Regions from separate parts of the Vibrio sp. M260121 genome, predicted to be linked through region 2. Evidence: predicted binding sites of a transcription regulator. Region 2 holds the regulator's gene; each other region holds the start of a gene.
What was found. The regulator PurR, encoded in region 2, represses purine synthesis genes. The targets are predictions, from matches to a motif close to TNANGNAAACGTTTNCNTNA.

Region 1 (4,276 bases), on a different contig from region 2:
AGCGAGGGTAAATACAGATTGCAGCTGTGTTGCCTACTGCTGATTTCGCGTCATGACATAGTGAGATCACTTTTGCATCAGTGTCATCATCATTTAGCGTAGTAAGGTCCATAAGTTTCAGTGCACGTAGCGCTGCTGCTTTTAAATCGCTCATTTCTATCTCCGATCAATATTCAAAAAATTCACTACTCAGCTTCACATCGCTTCTCTAACTATAATCAACAAGTAGAGACAGTGTGAGATTTTAGCTAAGCAGTCTATTAATGAACGGACTTGGTTCCCTGAAGACTCGGCATATACTGCGAAAAATCATATACCAATTGCTATCCTTGTCACCGCACAGTACCAGTTTGGCCTATGGCACAACAATCTATGATTGCGGTGTCTTTAATATCACATCAAACAATAAAACGCTTGTGAGATTTGATATTGCAGGGCAATTCATTTGCCCACCGAGTATGTAGTATTCACTCTGTGATTAAGTGGTCATCATAACCACGAATTCGTGATTACTACATTATAGAGTTTCACCGCAAAACTGTAGCACCAAATAGAGCGCAAACGGTTTGTATCTCAAAATTTCCCAGCCCCTATTCCACCGACTGCGTAAGCTACTCACGTAGACCTACGTGCGGTTAATTTTTTAGGCCCGAAAAACGAAAAATGCCCCGCAGCAATCTCTTGCTACAGGGCATGATTTAAAACGGCGTCTATATATTAAGAACCGATTCTAATTAAAGTGCTGCAAGGCTAAGGCAGAAGCCTGCAATAGTCGCTGCCATTAGGTTAGACAACGTACCAGCAAGAACTGCTTTAATACCCATGCGAGCGATATCTGAACGACGGTTTGGTGCAAGGCTACCTAGACCACCAAGTAGAATCGCGATAGAAGAAAGGTTCGCGAAACCACATAGTGCGAATGAGATGATAGCTGTAGTCTTCTCAGACATTACTTCACCAGTTGCCGCAACAACTTGAGCGCCTTCACCTAGGTAAGGTGTGAAGTTCAAGTATGCAACGAATTCGTTGATTACTAGTTTCTGACCGATGAATGAACCAGCAACAACTGCTTCGTCCCATGGAACACCGATTAGGAATGCTAGTGGAGAGAACGCGTAACCTAGGATTAGTTCTAGTGTTAGTTCAGGCATACCGAACCAACCACCGATGCCACCTAGCATACCGTTAACAAGAGCAATAAGACCTACGAACGCGATTAGCATTGCACCAACGTTTAGTGCAAGTTGTAGACCAGAAGCCGCACCGCCCGCTGCTGCGTCGATTACGTTAGCTGGTTTGTCGTCGCCACCGTCCATTGCTTCTTCGATGTCTTCGTGAGGCTGGTCAGTCTCTGGGTGAAGAATCTTAGCGAATAGTAGACCACCAGGTGCTGCCATGAATGACGCTGCTACTAGGTACTCTAGTGGAACACCCATTGAGGCGTAACCTGCTAGTACACCACCAGCTACAGATGCTAGACCACCACACATTACCGCGAATAGCTCAGATTGAGTCATTTTTGGTACGAATGGACGAACAACTAGAGGTGCTTCAGTTTGACCTACGAAAATGTTAGCAGCTGCAGACATTGATTCCGCACGAGAAGTGCCAAGCGCTTTTTGTAGTGCACCACCAAGAATCTTGATAACCCACTGCATTACGCCAATGTAGTAAAGAACTGAAATCAGTGCAGAGAAGAAGATCAGTGTAGGAAGAACGCGGAATGCGAAGATGAAGCCGCCGCCGCCGAATACTTCGAACATCTTGTCAGAAACAAGACCACCGAATAGGAAAGATGAACCATCGTTACCGTAGTTGATAACGTTAGAAACACCAGTAGAGAAACCGTTTAGTAGATCACGGCCCCAAGGTACGTAAAGAACAAATGCACCAAGGATGAATTGGATAGCAAATGCGCCACCCACAGTTCTAAAGTTGATAGCTTTGCGGTTAGATGAGAATGCAAATGCAATAGCAAGAAGCACTACCATACCGACTAGGCTCATAAACAGGCTCATAGTTTATGACTTCCTTATAAGTTATTTATTGGCGTGTTACAAAATGGAGCTATAAAGCGGGGGCAATTATACTCATGCAGAATCAATTAAAGTAATGCCACCCTCACACTTTCTTATAAGATTCATCATTGATTCACTCCCGTTTGTGAGTTATCTCACAATAAGCAGGAAAACGTTTTCGCTTTTAAACACCATCTTTAGATTTTATTCACATATAAAGAAGGCCGAATTGCTATTTTCCCATAGCTGAGAGGCAATCGATTGCTTACTTTCTGTGCGCAACAGAGCCAGCTCATTCAATACATGAATCAGTTTTGAAGGGTGATTAGGCTCGCCCTGATAGCCAATTATAGGCATATCCGGAGCGTCTGTTTCTAAAACGATATTCTCAAGTGATAATCTTTGAATCGCGTCGCGAGTTTTATTCGCTCGTGGGTAGGTAATTGTGCCCCCAACTCCGATAAGAAAACCTAATCGAACCCATTCCATTGCTTGCTGATAACTGCCAGAGAACGCATGCAATACGCCACCTTTAGGAAGCTTGGCTGCTTTGACTAGTTGGATGAGACGATTATGTGCTTTTCGGCTGTGTAAAATAACGGGCAGATCGAACCGTCTTGCCAGTTCGAATTGCAACTCAAGCGCCTGCTCTTGAAGCTCGACAGGCACATCTATTGCGAAGTCCAAACCGCACTCCCCTATCGCGACGCATTGTCGGTGGGACGAGGAAAGTAACGATTCCAGCTCTGGGGCAAACTGCTCAAACTCTTGTTGTAGAAAATAGGGGTGAAAACCCAACGCGTAATAAAGGTGAGAGTATTGATTAGCCAACTCTTGAATACGAACCCAGTTACTCGGTCCGACAGAAGGAATCAAGATACGCTCGACCCCTTGCTCACGAGCGAGGTCAACTTGGTGAGCAAAATCCTCTTGAAACACATCAAAGTCGAAATGGCAGTGGGTATCAAACAGCTTCATTGTTCGGTTTCTCTTGCTCTGCTTTTTCAGCAGGCTCGTCTTCATGAACTGGGTCTTGTTTATACGGCACACAACTGCGCTTTTGATCAGGCGTCAGCCCCATCTCTTTACACCAATCGTCGTAACGCTTGAGTCCTTTCTTAAACCAGTTCATCGCACACCCTTTTTAGCCAATAGAATTCGCATTGCGCCAATAAAAAACCGCCGTTAGCTAAGTGTATAGCTAACGGCGGCTTATGATCTAGTACGCGATATAAAGCGAGTTAGATTCGATTAGTGCTCACGAGTTGCACGGAAATCGATATCTGGGAAACGCTCTTGCGCTAGGTTTAGGTTAACCATAGTTGGCGCGATGTACGTTAGGTTATCACCACCATCCAGTGCTAGGTTAGTTTGGTTCTTACGTTGGAACTCATCCAGTTTCTTCGCATCGCCACACTCAACCCAACGCGCAGTTGCTACGTTAACGCCTTCGTAAATCGCTTCAACGTTGTATTCTGACTTCAAGCGAGCCACAACCACGTCAAACTGAAGCACACCAACCGCACCAACGATCAGATCGTTGTTTTGCAGTGGACGGAATACCTGTACCGCACCTTCTTCAGAAAGCTGAACCAGACCTTTCAGTAGCTGTTTCTGTTTCAGTGGATCTTTTAGACGAATACGACGGAACAGTTCCGGAGCGAAGTTTGGAATACCCGAGAACTTCAGCGCTTCACCTTGAGTGAAGGTATCACCAATTTGGATAGTACCGTGGTTGTGTAGACCAATGATGTCACCCGCGTAAGCGTGTTCTGCACGAGAACGGTCACCCGCCATAAAGGTAACCGCATCTGAGATACTTACTTGCTTGCCAAGACGAACGTGGTTCATCTTCATGCCTTGTGTGTAAGTACCCGATACGATACGCATGAATGCGATACGGTCACGGTGTTTTGGATCCATGTTTGCTTGGATCTTAAATACGAAGCCAGAGAACTTGTCTTCTGTCGCTTCAACATCACGCTCAACCGCTTGACGAGTTTTCGGCGCTGGCGCCCACTCAGTCAGACCGTCTAGCATGTGGTCAACACCAAAGTTACCCAATGCAGTACCGAAGTAAACTGGCGTTAGTTCACCAGTAAGGAAAGCGTCATGATCAAATTCAGGGCAAGCACCCATCACAAGTTCAAGCTCTTCACGAACGCTTGCTGCTAGGCTTTCACCCACTTTCTCATCAAGCTCTGGGTTGTCTAGACCTTTGATGATGCGAACTTCTTGGATCTCATGACCGTGGCCTG
Region 2 (4,276 bases):
CACAAGCTATCTGTTCGGTTTTGAGAAGCTCACAGACGATATGAGCTTCTGCAGGATTTTTAGCGATGTATATCTTCATTAAGCATTTCCGTTTTGAACTTGGGCTGGGCGAACTTTATTCATAACCCATTTTGCGATGATTGGGAACAAGCCGAGCAGAGCAAACGACGCTAATACGGTAGGTGACACAATTCCTGAAAGACTGTCGATAGTGGCGAGCTGTGTACCTGCATTTAAGTAGACGGCAGTGCCTGGCAACATACCGATTTGGCTGGTTAGGTAGAATCGTGCGACTGACATTGGTGTCAGACCCATCAACAAGTTGATCAAGAAAAACGGAAATACCGGAATTAAACGTAGTGAGAAGAGGTAAAAAGCACCGTCTTTTTCTACACCTTGGTTAATGGCATTCAACTTATTACCAAACTTGCTTTGTACCCATTCACGCAACAGGTAACGGCTGCTTAAAAACGCAATGGTTGCGCCGATTGTGCTGGCAAAAGACACCAACAATAAACTCGTCCAAAAACCAAATAAGGCTGCACCAAGAAGCGTTACAACCGCAGCACCAGGAATAGAAAAAGCGGTGATAGCAATGTAAGCGAAGAAATAGGTTGCGGCGGCAAACACGAAGTTTTGGTCAATGAAACTGTTTAACGCTTGTTGCTGTGCTTTGGCGTTTTCTAGCGTTAAATATTGACCGAAGTTGACACCTAAAAAGATGATGGTCGCGAGTAGGATCAGTCCTAAAATCAGTTTCTTATTCATATCAATGGCTCCGTTTGGCTTCTTAAATAATAAGACAGAATGAAGTAAGAAAAAATTTCAAAAAAAAACCGCAGTGTGAAAACTGCGGCTTTTACTCAATGTCATGCTGAAATGATTGCTCTACGAGAGAGCACTCATCAACTCTTCCCGGCGAGACTGAGGTACGACGCTCCAATGTGTACCGTTGATAGCGCCTTCAAGCGCCCACAACAATTCAAGGCTTACCGTAGAGGCATGCGTATCTTGGATTGCTTTGTAAGCGTTTAGGGCACCTTCTTCTTCTAGTTGCTCGACAGAGTCAATGCCTGCTTTCTTCAACATACGTTCAGTTGCAAGGCGTAGATTAGGAAGGTCTTTCAATCGGTTAGGTTTGGCGCTCGCTTGTTGTTTTTTCTCTTGCTTAGCAGTCTCTAGAGATTGCTTTGCAACTTCAATCAAGCGATCGGTCGAATCCCATAGATCATCAGAAATAGCGTAGTATTTCGTAACGACTGGGAAACCACGTTTCTTGTAGACGTACGGTTTTAGTCCTTGAGTCTCGAAGTCAGATGAAGTTTGTTGGTCAGCTCGTATATGAAGTTGATTGTTCACAACTAGTGCAAACATCGTTTCATCGGCGAAGAGCCCAAAGCCGCCAAACATTGAACGCGACTTGATATTACCAAGTGCCTCAAACAGCTTCATTGAGTCTTTGAGTATCGGTTTATCCATGATGTGTTATCTCGGTGTAATTAATATTACGCCACCAAAAATCAGGTCCGAGAGATTAGCAAATGCATGCAGACACAATGTCATTAAAGGGTAAACTCACTTAATGCATATTTGCCATCGGTAACCCCGCTACCTTCCATCTAATAAGATGGTTCAGGCCGGAGGCTTTGCGTCCCACCCTTTCGAATGGTTTGCCCTGTGCGTGACTCTTTGAGAATACTTCGTATATTGAATTAACATCACGTTTCAAACACAAAAGTGTGATCTTGGTTCAGTTAATAGCGCTAAGTTGATGTGTTTTGTTTCATATTGCTGAGCATCTACTTGTCATACAAAAGCTTGATGTAGGAAATGGGCTACACCTTAATTAAAACAGCAACTTATCGAAGCTTAAGGTTGTATTCTTGAGCTGAAATATTAAGGGAAAGTTATTTTTAGATATTAAAAAAGCGCCCATAAGAGCGCTTTATAAAATGAGTTCGCAGATGAGGTTAGTTTAGTTTCTTAACCGTGTTGCGAACAACGATCTCTGGTTGCATCTCGAACACACGTTTCTCGTGTTCTTTGTCTTTGATGCGTTCCAAAAGGATCTCAAATGCGTTTTTACCCACACGACGTTTTGGTTGGTGGATAGTCGTTAGCGGTGGAGAAAAGTATTCTGCAAGCTCAATGTTGTCGTAACCGATCACGGATACATCATCCGGTACTTTGATACCGTTTTGCTGCAAGCGGCTCATTAAGCCTAGCGCCATTGTGTCGTTAAAACAGAAGACAGCTGTTGGGCGTTTTTCCATTGCTGTGATGTTATCTGCCGCCAGTACAGCAGTATCACATTCGAAGTTACCTTCAAGAACCCAATCTTCGTTAACCGTTAGGTTTGCTTCCGCCATTGCTCGGCGGTAACCAGCGATACGCTCTTGGCACGCTGCTTTTTCAAAATGACCGCTCAAACATGCGATGTCAGTGTGACCGTTATCGATCAGGTATTTCGTCGCGATGTAGCCGCCTTCTTCCGAGTTATCGATGATCTTATCTGCCTGCGAGCTCTCAGGGCCCCAGTCCATCACAACTTTTGGAATGTCAGAATGGCGGTCTAACATCTCTTTTAGCTCTTCCGTCAAGTCAGAACACATTACTAGGATGCCATCTACGCGTTTCTCAGCTAGCATGCGGATGTAGTCACGTTGCTTCTCGTAGATACCGCCCGTGTTACAAAGAATTAGAGTGTAACCTTGACGGTAACAGTAACTCTCAACACCATCGATGACTTCAGAGAAGAATAGGTTGGTTGATTGAGTAACTAACATACCGATAGTACGAGTAGAGTTGCACTTCAAGCTACGAGCAACGGCGCTTGGCGCGTAATTTAGTTCATCAACCGCTTTCATTACTTTTTCTTGGGTTGCTTCTGCAACAAAGCGAGTTTTGTTAATTACGTGCGAAACCGTTGTGGTAGAAACGCCGGCTAAGCGAGCAACGTCTTTAATAGTGGCCATAAATGATGTCCTGTATCGAGCTACTGAATACCGTGAGTGAAGACAACCATACGCTTAGGGTCTTGCACAAACCGAGCAACTGCAAGAAAGGGCATTGCTGAGATATTTGGCAGTGGTTGTTCCGAATCGGTATAAAAAGATTTGTAGCAACATTTGTTGCTGATACTCATATTCCCTTCTTTTATAAGTGAGGAATTAGTCAGCAATCATGTTAAGAAAACACAAAAACCGCTATATTTCAGCGGTTTACATATAAATCATATTTAATCGTTTGCGCTCACATTTTAGACTGATGTGGGCAGGCTGGCAATATTTTCAGCGGTTGTTTTGTGCCCTTGAGGTCACATTTTCACGGCTAAATTGGTTGGGATTCTCTAAGCCAGATTAAAACTAAACGAATAAAATAGGGAGCCTAAATAGCAGGCTCCCTAAAATAGGCGGCAATTATTCACCAAGAAGGTAGGTGCTGTCCAGTTTACAAAATGCAATTAATAGTTGCGCAACGCTAATATAGAAGCCAAATTCGTCGAACTGCTTACATTTAGCAGCAAACTGAGGTAGCCAAGTCAAAAGATGCTGTTGGATGAAATCGTTCTGCTTGTCGAACGCTTCTTCCATGTGCTTTTCTTGCTCTAGTTCGTTAGAGCGAATAATCATATTACCCAAGAAATCCAACTCTACCGCTAGGTGGTCAGCTGGCTCTTTCAGGTTTTCATCAACTTGCACGCCAAACTCTGCCATCAGTTTTTCCATCTCTTCTGCTGGCTTATCGTTTAGCAGGCCAGATTGGCCAATGTACATAGAGGCGTAAGGCAGTGCACCGTGCTTTTCTGTCTTAAGGAAAAGCTCGCAAAAGTCTGCTGCCAACTCAAGTTGTGCGTCTTCACGATCCTGCAGACGGTTAAGTGCATCAACAAGGGTATCCACAGCTGGTTTTAATGACTCATTTTCACCAAGGCCAGCCAAAAAGCTTCGAATTTCAACACTGTGGTAGCTTTCTAGTTCTTTCTCTGTCAGTTCTTTTGCGAACAGGCTAGAAAACCACCAATAGATTTCTGCGCGTTTCTCGTTAAAAGCTTTCACTTCTTGCATTTTTTTGCTCCTAAATGGTTATCCCCTAAGTGTAAACAATTAAGATGAATAGCAGTAACTATAATTGTTATCCATTATGGGAAAATATGCGCGTTTATGAATGGCTGTAAATAAGCTTGCTTTGAATCAATAAAAACGCAAAATCTTGCTTTTTAATGTATCTATGACTAGAAATGTTACTAGTTATGAATAGAATACGTCTTGGAAAA
Region 3 (4,276 bases), on a different contig from region 2:
CAATGTCGAACCTTTTAACTTATTAATAGGAATCGTTATGTCAGAGCTGACTAAAACACTTCTAAATATCCGTAGCCTTCGTGCATTTTCTCGTGAGCTGACTCTAGAACAGTTAGAAGAAGCTCTAGATAAACTAACTATCGTTGTTGAAGAGCGTAAAGAAGCAGAAGAAGCAGACCGCGCAGCACAAGCTGAGCAAGAAGCAAAACTAGCTGCTATCGCTGAGCAAATAGCTCAAGACGGTATCGACGTTGAAGCACTAATTAGCGCACTTGCTGGTGAAACAAAAACTAAAGCAAAATCTAAACGCGCTCCTCGCCCTGCTAAATACAAATACACTGACGTTAGCGGCGAAGAAAAAACTTGGACAGGTCAAGGCCGTACACCTTCTGCAATCCAAGAGCAACTTGATGCAGGTAAATCTCTAGACGATTTCCTAATCTAATAAAAGATTTATGAATTTTAAAAAGGTTCCCAATGGGAACCTTTTTATTTATCTATAAATAGATACAAAAATGGCGCATTCGAAATGCGCCATTTTTTCACTTATGTGCTAAGTTGGGTAATTCAACAGAATGAATTAACGTTCCCAGTATGCCTCTTCCAAGCTATCTTCACGCTCAGGAAGACCACGTGAAAGACGTGGAGAATGCTGCACTAACACTTCGTAACTTGCTCGGTTCGCGTATTTACAAACTTGAGAGAATGAAGAATAAGTTAAATACTCATTACTGTGCTTACTTGAGTTAGGCACATTTTCTTTGTGGTATTTATTTGCTGCCATATCGTGAAGAACCGCAGACAATGCCGCATCGCCTGCGCCATTGGTGTTCTTAATTTTTTCAGGGCCACCCATGTATGGAGAGATATGTGAATATACTTTAATTGCATTTTCACATGAGTCTTTCTTAGCAGGACGGCTAAATTCGAAACGGTTAAATTCAGCAATAGAACCAGGAAGCAGTGGCAATGAAGTTTCACGCTTAGCGCTTTCTTCAGTGTAACCCGCCATAAACAGGCCTACAGGACCAGCAGTACAAAGAACCAGATCAGCCCACTCAAGCGTCTTATCTGAAGCAGCTAAAGGATCAGACTCACCCGTTAATGCTTCTGCTTCGTCTTCGTTCATTGCAACAACAGAAACATTATCGCGAATGAATTCTTGCCAGAATGTTGGGTCATCTTGAATAACGAATTTAGTACCTAGCGTTAATACCACTGGTACATCATGCTTTTTCGCGTATTCAATAGCACGCATCGTTGCTTCCGGCATTGGGTCGCCTTCTTTACAACGAACAAGGTATGCAGTAAGAACTAGAGCAGATGCGCTCTTGAAGATCTTCTCAGGGATATTGTCTGGATGAAGTTGGTTCATTTGACCTTCGCTGATTGCGAAAGTACGTTCACCATCTTCGGTAATAAGAGCAAAACAACGACCGATTGCACCATCAACACCTTGTAGGTAGTTCAGGTCCATACGGCTAGATGTGTTACATAGGTAGCGGTAACCGTAGCTGCCGATTTTGATATCTTGGCTCATTACGCCCAGAAGTGTTGAGCGGTCATCTGCCAACACTGAGTAGTTGTGCAGCGTGTTACCAATTGTGCCACCAGCATACTCATTGGTAATTAAGCATTCTTCTTTTAGCTGTTGGTATAGCGCTTCTGCAGTTGCGTCATCAATTACCAACGAGTGTCCTTTACTCAAACCGTACTTTTCAATCACATCCGTTGTCACTTTCGCTTCAATATCAACCAGCGTTTGATCAATGCCGATGATGTGTGTGCGCGTCATCTTTTTGCTTTCTTGTGCTTGGCTCACCAATGGGTCACGAGCATGAACAGGAAAATAGTGCTTGGATTTGCGTTGTCCAGGAAATTTCATATTGTTAGTCAGAGTAAGGGATGAAAAGGAGAACGGATTCTATACCGCCGTTATTAAAGCAGCAATAAAGGCAATTATAGCAAACGTTTGCAGTCTGCTTTTTTCTTTCAATCGGCCTATTCGCCTTCCATGAAACCCAAATCTGGTAATTGATCAAGGTGCTCACTGTAGCGTTTAAGGTTGAATTCACCTTCGTTTTTCATCACGTCGAAAATCTCAATCGACATTGCACATGCCATCATCGCAACCGCATCTTCACGCGGTGTACCTGTCATCATTAAACGCATCAGGGTTTCTTTTACTTTGAGCGGATTGCCATCTTCTAGCTGATTTTCAACAATTTCAATCAACTCACTTTCTTGCATAAATTGGTTTTCTTCAGTCATTTACTTTTTCCTCTTGGATTTTTGCCAACTATGCCATATATAACCCTTCTATACTTATCGAATTTAACCCTCACCTTCGCATTTGGATAAATTTAAGCCAAAATCGAAGTGTGATTTCGATCTCGGATCTGTCACCGGTCAGTGGATTCTGGTAGAATCTACGTCCCGTTAATTTTAGTGGTGTTTAGTAATGTCTGATAACAGCCAAAAGAAAGTCATCGTCGGCATGTCCGGCGGCGTTGATTCATCTGTTTCTGCGTATCTTCTCAAGCAACAAGGCTATCAAGTAGAAGGCCTGTTCATGAAGAACTGGGAAGAAGATGACAACGAAGAATATTGTACAGCAGCAGAAGATCTTGCTGATGCTCAGGCAGTATGTGACAAGCTAGGCATTCACCTACACACCATCAACTTTGCTGCTGAGTACTGGGATAATGTATTTGAGTACTTCCTTGCTGAATACAAAGCAGGCCGTACACCAAACCCAGACATTCTTTGTAACAAAGAAATCAAGTTCAAAGCATTCCTAGAATTCGCTGATGAAGTACTTGATGCTGACTACATTGCAATGGGTCACTACGTGCGTCGCTCTTTCCCAGAAGACGCTTTACCTGGTGAAGAACAGGAAAAACCACAAATGTTACGTGGTCTAGATGGCAACAAAGACCAGAGCTACTTCCTATACACATTAAGCCACGAGCAAATCGCACGTAGCCTATTCCCTGTTGGTGATCTAGAGAAGCCAGAAGTACGCCGCATTGCGGAAGAGCAAGATCTAATCACAGCGAAGAAGAAAGACTCTACGGGTATTTGTTTCATCGGTGAACGCAAGTTTACAGAATTCCTAGGTCGCTACCTTCCAGCTCAACCAGGCAACATCGAAACGCCTGAAGGCGAAGTGATTGGTCAACATCAAGGCCTGATGTACCACACACTTGGTCAGCGTAAAGGTCTGCACATCGGTGGCCGTAAAGGCGGCGGTGGTAACGAAGACCCATGGTTCGTTGGTGAGAAAGACCTAGAACGTAACGTTTTGATTGCCGTTCAAGGTAAAGACCATCCAATGTTGAAATCAGAAGGTCTACTTGCGTCACAACTTCACTGGGTAGATCGTGAGCCAATTCGCGATGTTATGAAGTGCACAGTGAAAACTCGTTACCGTCAGGAAGATATTCCTTGTACAATCATCCCTATCGATGATGAAAACATTAAAGTGATCTTTGACGAGCCACAAATTGCTGTAACTCCAGGTCAATCAGCTGTGTTCTACAAAGATGACGTGTGCCTAGGTGGCGGCATCATCGAGCAACGCATTAAATATTCTCAAGCTTAGGAGTCGTTACGTGGCGAATACACTTTATGACCGTACTATCGCTTTTGCAGGTATCTGCCAAGCTGTTGCCTTAGTTCAACAGGTAGCGAGAAACGGACATTGTGATCAAGATGCCTTTGAAACGTCAATTAACGCCATTTTGAATACTAGCCCAGCGAACACCATTGGTGTTTTCGGCCGCGAAGCCGACCTTAAGCTGGGTCTTGAATGCTTGGTGAAAGGGATTGATAGCACCCCATCGGGAAGTGAAGTCACTCGCTACATCATCAGCCTAATGGCATTAGAGCGCAAGCTATCGGGTCGTAACGATGCAATGTCACAACTTGGTGATCGCATCCAAATGGCTCAGCGTCAAACGGAACATTTTGAATTGCTAGATGATCAAATGATCAGCAACCTAGCAAGCATTTACTTGGATGTAGTCAGCCCTATTGGTCCTCGTATTCAAGTAACTGGTACTCCATCGGTACTGCAACAAACCTCTAACCAGCACAAAGTTCGTGCTCTGTTGTTATCGGGTATTCGTAGTGCAGTACTTTGGCGTCAAGTTGGCGGTAAACGTCGCCACCTAATCTTCGGACGCAAAAAGATGGTAGAGCAAGCGCAAATCCTTCTTGCTCGAATGTAATAAGGTATCTAGTAAGCAGCTCGCGTTTATCGCGAGCTCATTTT

Region 1: a site for PurR is predicted at 2,183-2,202, ahead of QTO06_RS09255 (NupC/NupG family nucleoside CNT transporter). Genes of this name have one in related genera too.
Region 3: a site for PurR is predicted at 1,961-1,980, ahead of QTO06_RS21230 (inosine/guanosine kinase). Genes of this name have one in related genera too.

What each region holds. Positions count from the first base shown of each region.
Region 1 covers NZ_JATABF010000012.1:60,165-64,440, forward strand. Annotated here, with positions in the region: gene deoC (deoxyribose-phosphate aldolase) at 1-154, opposite strand, end outside; gene QTO06_RS09255 (NupC/NupG family nucleoside CNT transporter) at 735-2,018, opposite strand; gene QTO06_RS09260 (TatD family hydrolase) at 2,223-2,996, opposite strand; gene QTO06_RS09265 (DUF5363 family protein) at 2,983-3,150, opposite strand; gene prfC (peptide chain release factor 3) at 3,270-4,276, opposite strand, start outside.
Region 2 covers NZ_JATABF010000004.1:106,756-111,031, reverse strand. Annotated here, with positions in the region: gene QTO06_RS04205 (putative signal transducing protein) at 1-79, opposite strand, end outside; gene QTO06_RS04200 (TVP38/TMEM64 family protein) at 79-768, opposite strand; gene QTO06_RS04195 (TfoX/Sxy family DNA transformation protein) at 889-1,479, opposite strand; cyclic di-GMP riboswitch class I at 1,596-1,685, opposite strand; gene purR (HTH-type transcriptional repressor PurR) at 1,971-2,975, opposite strand; gene QTO06_RS04185 (hypothetical protein) at 2,996-3,145, opposite strand; gene torD (molecular chaperone TorD) at 3,420-4,067, opposite strand.
Region 3 covers NZ_JATABF010000048.1:32,330-36,605, forward strand. Annotated here, with positions in the region: gene QTO06_RS21225 (H-NS family histone-like protein) at 38-445, shown strand; gene QTO06_RS21230 (inosine/guanosine kinase) at 581-1,885, opposite strand; gene QTO06_RS21235 (hypothetical protein) at 2,002-2,271, opposite strand; gene mnmA (tRNA 2-thiouridine(34) synthase MnmA) at 2,462-3,604, shown strand; gene hflD (high frequency lysogenization protein HflD) at 3,615-4,232, shown strand.